DNA from 2 places in the Kribbella sp. NPDC050241 genome. Region 2 is predicted to be linked to the other one. Evidence: riboswitches for the same ligand, from Rfam matches in the RefSeq annotation. Region 2 holds a riboswitch; the other holds the start of a gene.
What was found. Region 2 has a riboswitch for cyclic di-AMP ahead of ACIBG5_RS10880 (hypothetical protein). Riboswitches for the same ligand answer to the same signal wherever they lie in the genome.

Region 1: linked by a shared signal. The riboswitch ahead of ACIBG5_RS09680 (NlpC/P60 family protein) and the one ahead of ACIBG5_RS10880 (hypothetical protein) in region 2 are both predicted to bind cyclic di-AMP.

Annotation. Positions count from the first base shown of each region.
Region 1 is NZ_JBITJE010000002.1:371,372-379,113, forward strand. Features, by position in the region: gene ACIBG5_RS09675 (response regulator) at 1-544, shown strand, start outside; gene ACIBG5_RS09680 (NlpC/P60 family protein) at 647-1,504, opposite strand; cyclic di-AMP (ydaO/yuaA leader) riboswitch at 1,504-1,695, opposite strand; gene ACIBG5_RS09685 (threo-3-hydroxy-L-aspartate ammonia-lyase) at 1,968-2,930, opposite strand; gene ACIBG5_RS09690 (YciI family protein) at 3,025-3,387, shown strand; gene ACIBG5_RS09695 (YegP family protein) at 3,450-3,635, opposite strand; gene ACIBG5_RS09700 (GNAT family N-acetyltransferase) at 3,690-4,283, opposite strand; gene ACIBG5_RS09705 (TetR/AcrR family transcriptional regulator) at 4,284-4,955, opposite strand; gene ACIBG5_RS09710 (MFS transporter) at 5,047-6,471, shown strand; gene ACIBG5_RS09715 (hypothetical protein) at 6,551-7,742, opposite strand, start outside.
Region 2 is NZ_JBITJE010000002.1:629,208-636,949, forward strand. Features, by position in the region: gene ACIBG5_RS10855 (hypothetical protein) at 1-240, opposite strand, end outside; gene ACIBG5_RS10860 (helix-turn-helix domain-containing protein) at 322-873, opposite strand; gene ACIBG5_RS10865 (SOS response-associated peptidase) at 870-1,616, opposite strand; gene ACIBG5_RS10870 (hypothetical protein) at 1,673-2,029, opposite strand; gene ACIBG5_RS10875 (hypothetical protein) at 2,759-3,316, shown strand; cyclic di-AMP (ydaO/yuaA leader) riboswitch at 4,469-4,661, shown strand; gene ACIBG5_RS10880 (hypothetical protein) at 4,661-5,701, shown strand; gene ACIBG5_RS10885 (2'-deoxycytidine 5'-triphosphate deaminase) at 6,223-7,443, opposite strand.

The sequences.
Region 1 (7,742 bases), 260 kb from region 2:
CGCCGCGCGGATGGTGAAGGAGCACCGGCCGGACGTCGTACTGATGGACATCCGGATGCCGCGGCTGGACGGGCTGGCCGCCACCCGCGAGGTCCAGGCGTTGCCGGATCCGCCGAAGATCGTCGTCCTGACGACATTCGACCTGGACGACTATGTGTTCCGGGCGCTGCAGGCCGGGGCGAGCGGGTTCCTGCTGAAGGACACTCCGCCGCGCGAGCTGGTGCAGGCGATCAAGGTGGTGGCGGCCGGGGACGCGATGCTGTCGCCGGCGGTGACCCGGCGGCTGATCGGGCACTTCGCCGCCGACCCCCGGGCGGACCGCCGGCGGGCGGCGAAGGAGCGGATCGCCAAGCTGACCGATCGCGAGCGCGAGGTGCTGGTCGAGGTCGGCCGCGGCCTGCAGAACTCCGACATCGGCAGGACGCTGTTCATGAGCGAGGCGACGGTCAAGGCACACGTGTCGCGGGCGCTGGTGAAGCTGGACGCCACCAACCGGGTCCAGGTCGCGATCCTCGCCTATGAGGCCGGTCTGCTGGACGGATAGAGAAACCGGCCCAGGCCGTCGGAGGGGTGGGGGGAACGACGGCCCGGACCGGTTCCGGGGTCAGCGGCGCCCGTGGGGGGAGGAGACGCTGACGGGTCGGACTCAGACGCGGCCGAAGGCCACCTTGCTGGTCCAGATCTTCGCCTTCGCGACCGGGCGGCCCGGCCTCGAGGCGTGCCACAGCATGTTTCTGCCGGCGTAGATGCCGACGTGGTACACGCGGCCGCCACTGCTCTTGAAGAAGACGAGGTCACCCGGCTTCGCGGACTTGCGGCTGATGTGCTTTGTCGCCCTGTACTGCGCTCGCGACGTACGCGGCAGCTTCTTGCCGGCCTTCTTGTAGACGTAGCCGGTGTAGCCGGAGCAGTCGAAGCCGCGCGGGGTCGTGCCGCCGTAGCGGTACGGCCTGCCCTTCAGCTTCGCGGCCTCCCTGAGCACCCTGGCCCGGAAGGTCGACGCGGCGGGCTTGCCGTACGGACCGTAGAGGATCCCGCGCTTCGCGGCCCAGGTGAGCCGGCCCCAGGTCTTCGGATCCGTGTACCCGGTCGCGCGAATGCCCCAGGAGCGCTGGAACTTGATCAGCACCCGGTAGGTGCTGGTGCCGAAGTAGCCGTCCGGCCCGAGGTGCAGGGCACGCTGCACGTACGAGACCGTCTTGCCCTTGTCCCCGCGCCGGAGGTACGGGTGGCTGTTGATCGGTGCGTTGCCGCGGATCTGGGCCGGGGTCAGGGCGGTGGTGGCCGCCGAAGCGGGCGCCGGGCTGGTGGTGACGCTGATCGCGGCTCCACCGCCGACAGCAAGGCCAACCGACAGGACTGCGGCAGCCGCCCCCCGGGGTGCGCCGGACTTGGTGTTCTTGCGGTGTTTGGCGACGGTCCGGCCGATCGGCCGGACGGTACTGGCCTCGCTGGGCTGGCTGACGGCGCGCCAAAGCGACGTCCGCCGGGCAGTGACGGGCATGGTTGTCTCCCGACGCCTGTGAAGTTAGCTGTCGGGTTCGGGCTGGGATTCATCGCCCGGTCCGCTCCCGCGGACTTCACCCCAGGGTTCCGACCACTCACGGTCGAGACCCAACCTCCTGGGTCCCCCACCTCTGCCATGGTTCTTCGAGGGGAGCACATGTGCCTGGCAGAGCTCGGCGTTCACACATGTGCGGTCCGTGTTGTTTACCGAACCGCCGACGACTGTATAACAGAACGATCACGACGCAAACCCTCAGATCCACAGGGACCCTCTGGAAAGGCCCTCAACGGCTCCCTGACGGATCAGGGAGTTGGGGTGAACACAAGGTGTCCTGAGCGTGTCTGAGCGAGGCTCAGACGGCGAATCAGCGGCTCGGTGTGACTCCAGTCACATTTCATTTGTGGCTCTCTGTGACAACGGGCACAACGAGTGCGCAGGGCAGCCTAAGGTGCCTGAGAATTCAGCTATTTCCGAGCAGCTCGCGGAACCGGTCCAGCCCCACGTTCCCGCCGGACAGCACCACCCCGACGCGCTCCGGCAGACCCTGGATCCGCCCGGCCAGCAGTGCCGCCAGCGCGCTGGCCCCGCTCGGCTCCAGAACGATCTTCAGTCGCTCGAACGCGAACGCCATCGCGGCCACGATCTCGTCGTCACTGACCAGTTCGAAGCTGTCCACCAGCCGCCGGTTCACCGCGAACGTCAGCTCGCCGGGTGACGAGATCGCCTGCCCGTCCGCGATCGTCCGCGGTACGTCGATCTCCACCCGCTCGCCCGCGGCCAACGACCGGGCGTGGTCGTCGCCGGCCTCCGGCTCGACGCCGATCATCCGGATTCCCGGCGACAGCAGCGTCGCCGCGGTCGCGCAGCCGGCCATCAACCCACCGCCGCCGACCGGGACCAGGAGCGCGCCGAGCCGGCCGACCTCCTCGATCAGCTCGAGCGCAACCGTCCCCTGCCCCGCCATCACGTCGTAGTGGTCGTACGGCGGAATCAGCGTGAGCCCACGTTCGGTGGCCAACTCCTTGGCCAGGGCGGCCCGGTCCTGCGTGTACCGGTCGTACGTGACGACCTCAGCGCCGTACCCACGGGTGGCCGCGAGCTTCGTCGGGGGAGCGTCCTCGGGCATCAGGATCACCGCGACCGTCCCCGCGATCCGGGCCGCGAGGGCAACGGCCTGCGCATGATTCCCCGACGAGTACGCCGCCACGCCGTGCTGGAGCTGGTCGGCGGACAACCGGCTCACCGCGTTGTAGGCGCCGCGGAACTTGAACGCGCCGATCCGCTGGAAGTTCTCCGCCTTGAGGAAGACGTGGGCTCCGACCCGCTCGTCCAGAGTCCTCGAGGTGAGGACCGGCGTACGGTGGGCGACCCCGGCGATGCGCTCGGCGGCGGCCCGGACATCTGTGAGACTCAGCTCGGCCATGGGGCGAGGCTATCGCGATGTCAAGATCGCCCGGGCGGCTCCGTACTCATCGTCGAGAGGCCCCCGCACCGGGGGCTGTGGTGAAGGAGAGATCGTGAAGTACCTACTGATCATGAACATCAACCCCGACGTTCTCGCCGCGCTGAGTGAGGAGGAGCAGCAGGCGATCGGCGCCGGTCACCAGAAGGTGATGGCGACCATGAAGGAGTCGGGCGAGTTCCACAGCACCGTTGCGCTGGCCGAGCCGGCCAAGTCCACGGTGGTCAAGGTCCGCGACGGCGTACCGGCGGTGACGGACGGGCCGTTCGTGGAGGCGAAGGAGTTCCTCGGCGGCTACTACCTGATCGACGTGGCGTCGGCGGAGCGGGCCCAGGAGCTGGCGGCGATGATCCCGGACGCCGCGATCGAGGGCCTCGGTATCGAGATCCGGCCGGTGGTCTTCGAGGAAGGTCTCTGACCGTTGCCGACAGCAAAGGGGTTCTCCACAGGTTGTGGAGAACCCCTTGTTTTCTGTGGGTTTCAGTCCGTCTGGTCGTCGATCTTCGCCTCGGGGGCGCTCTTCTGGATCGACTCGATCCCGTTCAGCGCCGCGGCCTTGCTCGAGTAGCTCTCGCTGCTGGTCGCGATCACCTCGCCGTTGCCGGCCTTCAGCCGGAACCGGAACTCGCCCGACTTGTCCTTGTAGAGCTCGAACTTCCCCGCCATCGGTCTACCTCCGTGAGGATTGTTGTCACTGTCCGTGTCGGGAGCGTAGCGCCGTCAGCCCGCCGGAACCTCGCGCACCACGCCGGGCGGGCCGGACCAGCCCGGCCACGGACCGGGCGACGGGCCGTCGCCGTCCGGGCGCTCCTCTTCGACTGTCTTGTACGGCTTCAGCCCGCGCGCCTGGTAGTTGGCCAGCGCGGCCGGACCGTCGAGCGTGTTCGTGTTCACCCAGACGCGGGTGATCGGATCGACGCTCTCGTGCCGCTCGTGCAAGGTCCACGCGTTCCGCAGACCGACCGTCAGCAGGTGGCCGCCGAGCCCACGGCCGATGAATCCGGGCAGCAGTCCGAAGTTCTCGATCTCGACCTCGCTGCCGGCCCCGCGCATCGCGACGTACCCGGCCGGAATGCCGCCGGCCCACGGGACGTAGGTCTCGAAACCGGAGCGGCTCAGCCAGTCGACCCACTGGTCCCAGTTCCAGCCGAGCTTGCCGAACCAGTGCCAGTGGCCGCCGACGGCGGTGTAAAGGTACCGCCCGAACTCCGGTGAGACCTCCTCGACCCGGCGGATCTCCACCGGCTGCTTGCGGGCCGGAACCAGCTCGTCCGGGCTGTGCTGCTGCAGGTAGGTGATGACGCTGAGTGCCAACTACTGCTCCTTCTTCAGTACGCCGCAGATGCCCGCGACCACGAGTTCGATCCCCAGGGCGTAGTAGCGGTCGGTGGAGGTCGGGCAGATCAGGGTGTCCGCGGCAGCCGTGATCAGCGGGTACTTCCGCGGCGACAGGCCAGCCAGGGCGGCACGCTTCATCCGTAGGGAATCCTCGCGCGCGACCGGGTCAGTCACCTCGCGGGTGATCGGGTCCGTGGTCACCAGGGAGATCAGCGAGCAGACGGACTGCCGGCCGACCTCGGCCGCGTCGTCGATCGAGAATCCGCCCTCGGTGAGCAGTTCCATGATCCGCTCGGACATCGCCAGTCCCGCCTCGGACACCAGGATCCGGGTCAGCGTGAGGTCCGCCAGCTTCGGGTGCGCACGGAGCGCCGTCACGAACTCCGTCAGCGCCTCGGTCAGCTGCTCGTCCCAGCGCGCGTTCGTCGGCTCCGGCACTACGACGTCCGCGAGCAGCCGGTCGCCGAGGGCGGCCAGCAGATCGTCCTTGTCCTTGAAGTGCCGGTACAGCGCCATTGGCGTGACGCTGTGCTGGGTCGCCAGACGGCGGAGGGTGACCGAGGCCGGTCCCTCCACGTCCGCGAGGGCCAGTGCGCTGTCGACGACCTTGTCCGGATCCAGGCGGCGAACGGGTTCTTTGGCAATCACGTTGACAAGTTTACACCGTAGACCTACCGTCTACGGAGTACGCATACAGCGTATACATACAACGTAGACTCTCGTTCTGAGTGAGGTAGGCATGCGACGCAGTCCCTGGGCCACCCTGGCGGTGCTGGCCCTAGCGCAGTTCATCGTGGTGCTCGACGTGACGATCGTGAACGTCGCGCTGCCGCACATCCAGGCGGACCTGAACTTCTCCGCCGACTCCCTGCAGTGGGTGATCAACGCCTACACCCTGCTCTTCGGCGGCTTCCTGCTGCTCGGCGGGCGGATGGCCGACCTGCTCGGGCCGCGCCGGGTGTTCGTCGCGGGCCTGCTGCTGTTCGGTGTCACCTCGCTGGTGGCCGGATTGTCCAACTCACCCGAGTTCCTGATCGGTGCGCGCGCCGTACAGGGTCTCGGTGGTGCACTGTTGTCGCCGGCGGCGCTGGCGATCCTGACCATGACGTTCGCGCACGGGCGGGAGCGGAACATCGCGATGGGCGTGTGGGGCGGTCTTGCCGGTCTCGGTGGAACGCTCGGCGTCGTGGCCGGCGGTCTGCTGGTCGACTCGCTCAGCTGGCAGTGGGTGTTCTTCGTCAACGTGCCGATCGTGCTCGCTCTGGTCGCACTCATTCCGTCGTTCGTCCCCGACGTACGGCACCACTCCGGACGGCGTACGTTCGACACGCTTGGCGCAGTGCTCGGTACGGCGGGCCTGATGGCGATCGTGTACGGCGTGGTGCGGTCGGAGCCTGCTGGTTGGGGTTCGTTCGAGGTGGTCGGCGTACTGGTCGCCGGAGTGGCGCTGCTGATCTCCTTCGTGGTGGTGGAACGACGGTCTGCTGCTCCGCTGGTGCCGCTGCGGCTGTTCCGGTCGCGTGCGTTGAGTGTCTCGAGCGCATCGCTTGCTCTGAACGGTGCTGGGTTCCTGTCGATGTTCTTCCTGACTGCTATCTACTTGCAGCAGGTCCGTGGAGACAGTGCGCTCGACGCCGGCGTGCACTTCCTGCCCATGGGTGGTGCGGCGATCCTCGGGGCGGTCCTGGCTTCGCAGCTCGTGCAGCGCGTTGGAACGCGTACGGTGCAGCTGGCCGGCGCAGTACTGAGCGTGGGCGGTCTGCTGCTTCTCTCGCAGGCCGATGCGTCCGGCAGCTACACCTCCCAGTTGCTCCCCGGGTTCATCATCTTCGGCTTCGGCATCATCGGGGTCGGCGTACCTGGTCAGATCACCGCTGTCTCCGAAGTACAGCCGCAGGAGGCAGGCGCTGCGTCCGGTGTGGTCAACGCGATGTACCAGGTCGGTGGTGCACTGGGTCTGGCCATCGTCACGACCTTGTCCATCACCCACACCACCAACGAGCTGACCCACGGCGCCACTCAGCAACACGCCTTGCAAGCCGGCTTCGAACGCGGCCTTTTGGTAGCCGCCGCCTTCGCCGTAGCCAACGTCCTCCTCACCCTCGCATCCCCCCAACTCCAACCCACCTCAGAACAACTAACCGAAGCCACCGCCGCCGCCTGACCCACCCAACAACCCCGGCCGCCTGCGCGGCCGGGGTTGCCTCATGAGCCCCAGGAGGCGGGCCCGCGTATCGGCGTCGTCATCCCGCGCCGAGGTCCCGCCCCAGCCTGAACCGCCTCCTGCGTCTCCTTGGCTTCGTACCGAACCCGCACGACGTCCAAGTCGGCAGCCCGAGTTCGGCCAGTGCATCGGGTTCGCTGTGAACGTGGATATCGCTCCGGAGCGTCCGCTGCCACCTGATCTCGTCCTCCTGCCACCGGTTGATGAACTCCACACACAGGTCAGCTGAGATGCTCGCTGCTCTCTTCTCGGCGGTCTGCAGTGAACGCTGTGCGTCCAGCACGTCCAGGTATCCGGCCGGACTGGCGCTGAGCTGCTCGCGGAGAAGTGCGCCGAGGGTCTCATCGATCATGGCCCGCCGAATCTCGGTGAAGTCCGTCCAGTACCGCGGTCGCGTGGCGGCTGCCAACTGCTCTTCGAAGGTCGAGCCAGGCATGCTGTCGAAGATCGCGTAGAGCCCCTCCGCCAGCAGGTCGCCGAACTCTTGTTCGTCCGCGCGGGTCGGATCCGCGAAGGGCAGGTACTCCGCTTGCTGTACCTCACCGACCTTCGGCAAGGACCGGGCGGCGGCGTGACGTGCGAAGAAGAACCAGTCCTCGTTGTAGATGTCGGCGAAGAAGGACAGCCTGGGGTCGCGCAAGTTGACACCCAGCGTCGCGCCACTGACGAACACATCCTGTTTGAACCCGACGAGGCGTCGCGCATGACAGACCACCGAGTTGTCGGGGAAGTACCGGGAGATCATGGACGCCACCGGGTGCCGATCGAGCTGGCCGGTCATCCGCGCGACAGCTGGGTGCGCGATGCGGCTGATGTCGTCGTCGACGAACATGATCTTGCTCCAGCCGCGCATCAGCGCGAGCAACAAGCCGAGGTTTCGCTTGACGCTCAGGTCGCTGGACCTGCTGGCAGAAGCTTGCTTGAACTCCGCTCCCGACGTCCCCGGGAGATCGAAAGGCAAGCTGTAGTTCTCGGGCACCTCGACCACGAGCGCGCGGGCTCCGAACGTCTTCTCCACACGTTGTGCGACCTGTGCGAGCTGAGCTTGCTGGCTGCACAGGATGACCAGCGGTATCGAGAGTGAAGCGGAGAGGGTGATGATGTCCTGCAAGCCTGACGCCGGTCGTGCGGTCGGCACCACGATGGCGTCCAGTCGAGTGCGCGATCGCGGCACGCGACCCGCCTGCTCATCGCGAAGCAGTGACGCGTGA
Region 2 (7,742 bases):
TGGGGACGGCCTGAACACCGACAGCGATTGCCCATCCGCACCGCGCACCTGGATGATCACGCCTCCAAGCCACTCGCAGGTCGCACACACTCCGCGCAGGTATGCGTCTTCAGGTTCGCCGGCGGCATTCATCGCATCGTCACGACGCTCGGCCGTCAGCCAGAGCCGCGCGAACTCACGTACCGGTATCCGCAGGTTCCGCTGCGGTATCCGCTCGAAATCCCGGGCAGTCAGCTCCATGCCACACGACGATCCCAGCAGACACCGACAATTTCCACGCCATCTGGGGGCGGCGAGTGCACCCCAGCGGCCGACCGCACACTATGTCGGATGGCGATCTAGCAGGCGTGCCGTGGCTCTGGCACGCAGGTACAGCGCCAGATGGTCCTCGCGAAACCAGTACCGGCCACGTGTGTCACGGTCGCACGGAACTCGATCGGACCTGGCTAACCGTAGAAGAGTGGAGACGCTGCGACCCAGAACCCTGGCCGCGGCGGCGGCGTCTAGTTGCCCGGCCCGATCGTCGGGCGGCGGATGAGACTCGGCGTACCGTTCCACGTCACGCCGGAAGACCGGAAACGTCGCATTGGACGAAGAGCACAGTTCACCAGCGGCGATCAGATCTCGGACCGCCGTCCTCGACCGATCGATGATGCCGGCTGCCTCACCGATCGAGATCGCTGCACCGCGATCGCGCAGCGCCTCCAACGAAGCTCGGGAGTACCTGCGATACCCGGACCCACGCTCGAGCAGGCCCCGACGCGCCATTCGATGAACCGTGCTCTCACTTACGCCGAGAACACGGGCGGCCTCCTGCGCCGAGACCCACTCGGTCTCTCGGAGGTCATAGGCACTGCGATCCTGTGTGGTCAAGACGCCGGGAGCGGGTCGAGAAGGTGCGGGCCGTTGTTGCGGCGGACGTCGTTGACCGCCGTGGACACGGCGTAGATCTCCAGGCCCGTCGGCGGACTCATCAGCGCCTTGACGTCGGCGGGGTCCTTGACCGTGGGATCGAGCCACAGGTCCCAGTCGTCGGGAGCGATCGCCATGGGCATTCGGTCGTGGATGCGGCCGATCTCGTCGGTCGCGGTGGTGGTGATGATCGTGTAGGACCGCAACAGGGAGGCTGGGTCGTCTTCGGGTAGGGACTTGTCCTTCCACACCTCGTACACGCCGGCGAGCGCGAGTGAGGAGCCGTCGATGGGCCGGAACGCAAAGGGCTGTTTGAAGGGCTTGTGGGTCTTCTCGCTGAGCTTGTCGGTCTCGAACCATTCGTAGAACGCATCGACCGGGATCAGGCAGCGTCGGGACTTGAACGCGGCCCGGAACGCTGGCTTCTCGTGGACGGTCTCGCTCCGGGCGTTGACCAACCGGTTCCCGATCCTGGTGTCCTTGGCCCAGAACGGGATCAGGCCCCACTTGAACAGCCGTAGCTGCCGCACCGCGGCGGCGTCCTTGGGTCCGTCAAGTAGGGCTCTCGAGATCACGACCGGGGCGAGCTTGGTCGGCGCGACGTTGTAGTCGGGTCCGTTCGGTTCGTCGGCCTTGTCGTCGTCGATCTGGAACTGTTCGAGCAGGTCAGCTCGGCGGGCTGTTGACGCATAGCGACCACACATGCAACCAGCCTGCCACGCTGCCAGCTCGCGCCCGGTGAGTGTGTGCGGTGGCCGAGCTACCTCCAGAAGTTCTGCTGGATTCCGCAGAACGGCGGCGTGGTGTCGTTCTCGCACAGCTGTACGCGGATGCGGTTGATTCCTCCGACCAGGTTCGGGTCGCCGATCGTGAATGCCGGGAACTCCTGGCGGTCGGCGGAGGTTCGCATCGTCCGGGTCTGGGTGTCGATCTTCGTGGTACCGGCGAAGGCGTCGAAGATGGCGGTCGCCGAATAGTCGACGCCCTCGGGCTTGAAGATGGTGACCGACAGCGTTGCGGTTCGGTTGAGCCAGGTGATAGATCCGGCCGTCCACGTCCCCTCGCAGGAGTCCTGGACACAGGCCTGGAAACTGGTGTCGGTCGCATTGGCGGGCACAGCGTTAAGAGTGGAACCAACGAGCAGAGTGATGGCTGAGGTCAGAGCTAAGACCCACTTGCGCATGGGTAATCCTTCCGGGACGGGCGGAGTGTTCCCTGAGCGATCTTGCCGGGAGCGACTGAACGCTAACCCAGGGTTGTCAGCGGGCGGTAGATGCCGTCTCACCGTTCGCGCTGCCCAGGATCGGCAAGAGACCGCCGGCCGAAGGACCTGCTCGGCGTCGCGTCCCGCGAGAGCCACCACGGCGGTGATCGCGGATCTGGGAGTCTCGGTTTGGCGGCTGAGCCGTCTCCGTACCCATCACCGCCCTGAACTGTCGCTATCGAACATGTGTTCTAATCTAGGCTAATGGGTACCAATCGGCGCTACCCCAGGACGCCGCCTCCCGACGCGCAGCGGCGTCATTGTTGGGTGCTGCGGACGGCGCGCGAGCAGGGCCCTTGGCCCGGGCTGATTCTCGAGTGGCGCCGTACAGCGTCTGGGGACTGGCAGGCGCGCGTTGTGTACGTGCCGAACCCCAGCCGGCCGGAGTCGGTGGAGGCGTGGTTCGCCGCCGCGAACCTACGCCCGCTGGACACAAAGGACTGAGGCGCTCGCAGGCCCTGTGGCCGTTATTGGTGTTCGGTGACGGCCGGGCAGGCTGGCCGCGATGTAAGTTGCCCCGCCCGCCCCCGGCAGAGGCGTGGTCAACTCCGGTTGTGAGTTCAGTCAACTGGCCGGGTCGCGATCGTCCGCGGGAGCGACCGGGCGCGGTTGTGGACCCGCAACCGCAACGACATCAGCGACCGCTTCCCCGACATCGTCGCCGCCGCGGTGCAGCATTTGCCTGCCGGTGTCGTGCTGGACGGCGAACCGGTGATCCTCGGCGCCGACGGCCGCTTGAGCTTCGACGCGCTCCAGCAGCGCCTGGTCACCAGCCCGGCCAAGGCCCGGGCGACGGCGGCCGAGCTCCCCGCCTCCTACGCCGCGTTCGATCTCCTCGGGGTCGGCGGCGTCGATCTGCGGACGCAGCGCTGGACCGTCCGCCGGCGCAGGCTCGAGCAGCTGTCCAAGGACTGGGGGCCGCCGCTTCAGCTGACCCCAGTGACCGATGACCTTGACGAGGCCACGGAGTGGTTCGAACTGCCGCCGGCCGCAATGGGCGTGGGAGGGCTCGTCGTGAAAGGAGCAGCCTCGCGCTACACGCGAGGCCGCCAGGACGCGTGGGTGAAGGTGAAGCACCGCGAGACCCGCGAGGTCATCGTCGGGGAGTCCTCGGACCGATCAGCCGACCCGAAGTCGTGATCGCCGGCCTATACACCAGTGAAGGTGACCTGGTAGTCGCCGGCCGCACGGTCGCGCTCAAACACGGGTAGACCTGGGCCAGCGATCCATGGGTGTGTTGTGTGAAACGAGAGGGGTGACTGTCGCGCCGGTTCATCAGCTCTAGCCCCGCCGGCTGGAGTCCAGGTGCGCCCGCTGCGCAGGTCCACTGAAGGCGCCCATTCCGTTCTGCTGAATCGTCTGCGCTAGCCGCAGACGTCGCCATGCCGTCGTGGCATGCCGCACCACGGCCGAGTCTGAAGGACTTCTAACCACTCGGCGTCGCGGGAGACGCCTCAGCGCCGCTGAGCGCTACCACCACCCGTACTGGGAAGACCGAAGAGCCCACGAGCGCACGGTTGTCACCGACCCGGAACATGATCTGGCTGCCCCGCGGCCGAGGCATCGCCGACCTTGGTCGGCGCGGCGCAACCCCCCGGGTTTCCGTCGCCTCCTGGCCCTCCAGTCTCGCCCGCCGCGACCTTTGCGCAACTTCCGCGCCTGGCGGCGCCGCCCTCGCCGTAGTTCGAGCACGCCGTGACTTGGACGCGATGGACGGATGGTTGCCGCCGGCTGCGATGGCGTTCCTGCGGTCCGGTGCGAAGATGCGGCAACAGTTCCAGCGTTTCCCCGGCGCGGTGGAGTACTCGGTGCGGCTGGACGACCAGCTCGGTTTCGACCTGCGCCGCACCAAGCCGCGGTTGCCGCTGCGGGATGGCCGGAGGGCCAGTCAGGCATGGATTCCACCCGGATCCGGACGGTTAAGTAGCGATTCCAAATCCCTATTTGAATTGGCTATCCATATTCGCAATGGGAACACAGCCGAGTTCTACACACTTCGGGCGCTTCTTCCGGCGCGGCTCACCGCGGGGACTCCCCTTCTGTACCTTCAGTCGGCAGCGGACAGTCCTCTGCGGAGTGCGGGTATCCCTTGCCAGCAAGGGATAAGAGGGCTGCTGCCCCGCTCGTTGTGTGGCGCGCGTCGGCACAACACGACACAACACGACACAACACGGGCAAGCTCGACCGGCGTACCCCGGACTGCATTTCCGGCGCGTCGAGGTATCCCGGCGCAAGTACGTCCGGAATGGGTGTAATCTCGGCTGTTACCTGGACACCTTGTGTCCAACCGCAGGTGTGTCAACGCCGAGTCCTGCCAGGCGCACCCGCTCCCCTCGAACAACCATGGCAGGAGTGGGGGCCCCAGGAAGTTGGGTCCCGACCGTGAGTGGTCGGGACCCTGGGGTGAAGTCCGCGGGAGCGGACCGGGCTATTGACTCTCAGCCCGAACCCGACAGCTAACTTCACAGGCGTCGGGAGACAACCATGCCCAAGAACGAGCGTCGTCAGGAGACGACGCCCACGTTGCTGCCGGCCGGGAGCCAGCCGGCAGGACAGTTAGCGCGCCGCCCCTGGAGGGCACTACTGCCCTTCTGGTGGTTCGCGCTCAATGGAGTAAGTGCGGTGCTCACCGGCGTCGGCTGGTGGACGCAGGTCAGAGCGCCAGGCGCCCAGGGCGATGTGGGCGTGTTGTTCGTTCACACCACCCGGGAGACCTTCCTGACCTACCTCGGCCTCGCCGCCGTGGTAGCTGGGGCCGTGCTGAACGTGGCCGCGCAGTGGGTGCAGTATCGGACCTCGGCCGCCGAGATCTCTCACCAAGAGCAGGAGCTTGCCGATCGAGAGGATCGGCTCGCGGACCGTGAGCGCAAGATCGGTCGCCAGCAGGCGGAGCTGGCGGACGCGCTGCGACTGATCGCCCGCAAGAACGAGCAGCTCGAGGAACAGATGTTGCTCTCCAAGGTCGTCTTGCGGCCTCTCATCGGAACGTTGATCAGCCTCGGTGGCCTCGACCCGATGACGCTCCCGGACGACCAGAAGAGCCGGCCGGCCCAGCTGTACGGGCAGGCTCTGGTGACGATGCAATCGGGCATCGTCGAGTACCTCGGTGGGAGCGTCTCCGATGTCCGCGTCATCTACTGGGCGGTCGAGGGTCGCGCGCCCCACCGGCTACTCCGAGCCGTCGACAAGCGCGGTGAGCGCAAGAAGCCGGCCCTGGTCATGCGGGAGGGCGACGGGGCCCGCGGTGACGAGGCGTTCCGAGCGCTTGACGGGCAGCAGCCCCGGATCTGGCATCTGGGCGAGGCTGGCGCGCCGTACGCATGGACCAAGCGGAAGATGTGGAAGGCGTTCGCCGCGCTTCATGTTTCTGGCGAGGAGGGGGACGTTTTCGGCATGGTGACCATCGACAGCCCCGACCCCGAGGCGATCACCGAAGATCATGTGCGCACCGCGCAGGTGATCGCGGATGCTTTTGCTGCCGTCTGTGCGAACTACACAAGGTTCTCTGACTACCCGACGGGCTAGTCTTCGGCCTTCCGGGGCGCCTTGCTGGTTGCGGGCCGAGGTCTACGGGCCTCGGCTTGCACTTCGGCTCGTCCACGCGCGAAGTAGTCGGTCGGGTTCCTGGCTACTTGTTTGGCACGCTCGACGCTGCTGGTGTCCTTGACGACCTTCACGATTTGTCCCCCACTCGGTCGGGTATAGACAGACTTACATGTCAGGCAGCTCAGCAACAGGCCAGTGGGGTGTGTGCATATACACAGACGCAACGAGCAGGGGTTCGGTCAGCTATCCCCGAACGTGATCGTTGCCGAGCTGTGACCTCTCCTGCACGATCTACGCGACGCGAGCAGCGACGGCAAGCGTCGCGCGCCAACCGCCCCTGGCTCAGTCCTCAACGGGCGGATTGATCACCCAGGTGTAGACATCTAGCCGCGGGTCGTACTCGCATACGTAAAAGATGTCGTTTGCCTCGTCATGCTCAAATTTGCCCAGATCCTCTGGTCCCCGGCAAGCGTCCGGGTCGGGAAGTTGCGGCACAGAACTCATCCCTCGCCGGCGAACTCAAGCTGTTCAGACTCCGGAACGGTCCCGTGGTCCGACGCAGCGGGGGCAGGCGGGATCTCGCCTCTCTCTATCCTGAAGTGCTTGCCGAGCGTCTCGGTCTGTCCTTGGTAGTTCGATCCCAAGCCGCCTTCGCCGTACAGCATGGTCGGCGGCTCTTGCATTCGCTCGAAGGTCAGCTTGCAGACGGGTTGCCGATGTTCGATCATGAAGGCGACATCGTGGGCGCGGACTTCCAGCGCAGCGGTCGACCCGGCTGCACGCTGTTCGGCGTTGTATCCAAAGCCCGGGTCGAAGAACCCTGCGTAGTGAGTCCGTAGCTCGCCGCTCGTGGGGTCATACGCGGCCATCTCTGCGGCCAAGTGAGGTGGGATGGTGACTTCCTCGTGCGACATGAGCAGGTAAAAACTGTTCGGTTGCAAGACGATGCGGTCCCCCTCTTCGCGGGTCACCTTGTCCCAGAACAGGTGCGGGTCGGACGCGCCGGATCTGCTCAGGTCAAGCAACGGAGCACTGCCCCGCGCCCGCCATCCGACGCCCCTGCCTTTGGGGCCACGCAGATTCAGGCCCAAGAACAGACCTGAGGACAGCTGCAGTTTTGTCGGGCCTACCGGCTTCCCATTGACAGACAGCAACGGACTCTTAGCGTGTTCCTTCCGGATGTCCGTGTCGGAGAGTGCCGATTCGCCGACGGACAGGCGCAGTTGGTTGAGGGTGAGCCCGCGTCGAACTCTGATCGGAAAAGAGAGAGGAACAACTTCCAGATAGAGCCGGCCGGCATAGCCCGTCCGGATGTCATCGAAGCGGGGACCGTGATCTGTGATCACGCGAGTGAACACATCGGCACGCCCGGTCGAACTCTTCGGGTTCGCTCGTGCTCGCATCCGATTCGGTAGATGAAGCCGCTCCATGAGCGGGATGACGTACGGGAGACCGACCTCGAGCACCGCGCCGTCCGGGTCAGTGAGATCAAGTTGGTACTTGCCCAACTCGCGCAGTCGATCCTCCACCTTGTGTTGTCCGGGAAGGAAGCTGCACTGGATCCGGTGCGCCACATCGCCAAGGCGTAGGTCGAGGCTCGCGGGCTGGATGTTGGCGGCCGGGATCTCCTCGTCGGATGCACTGATGATGCCTTCCGAGATCGCCTTCTCAAGGTGCTGATTTGGCAGCACGCCATCCTTGTCCGGGAATAGGTCTACCATGACGCCCAGTCTCCTCCTCCGTGGTTCGTCGGAGTCTAGCGACACGGCGTGAGCATGGTCCCGACGGAGCGAGGATGCAGGCTCGGTAGCGCCGCCGGCCCGCCTAGTGGAACAGGCTGACATCACGCGGGTTACCGGCTGCCGCGGAACGGCTTCCAGCGCTGGTCACGATGCGACCCGCGCGGAACTTGCCGTGCCGGCCGAGTCCCAGATCCCTTCTCCCAGCCCGTAACCGTCTGCTCAACGGCCTGCTGCTGCGTCGCGGTGTGTCAGTCCGTATTCCATCGCGGGCTCTCATC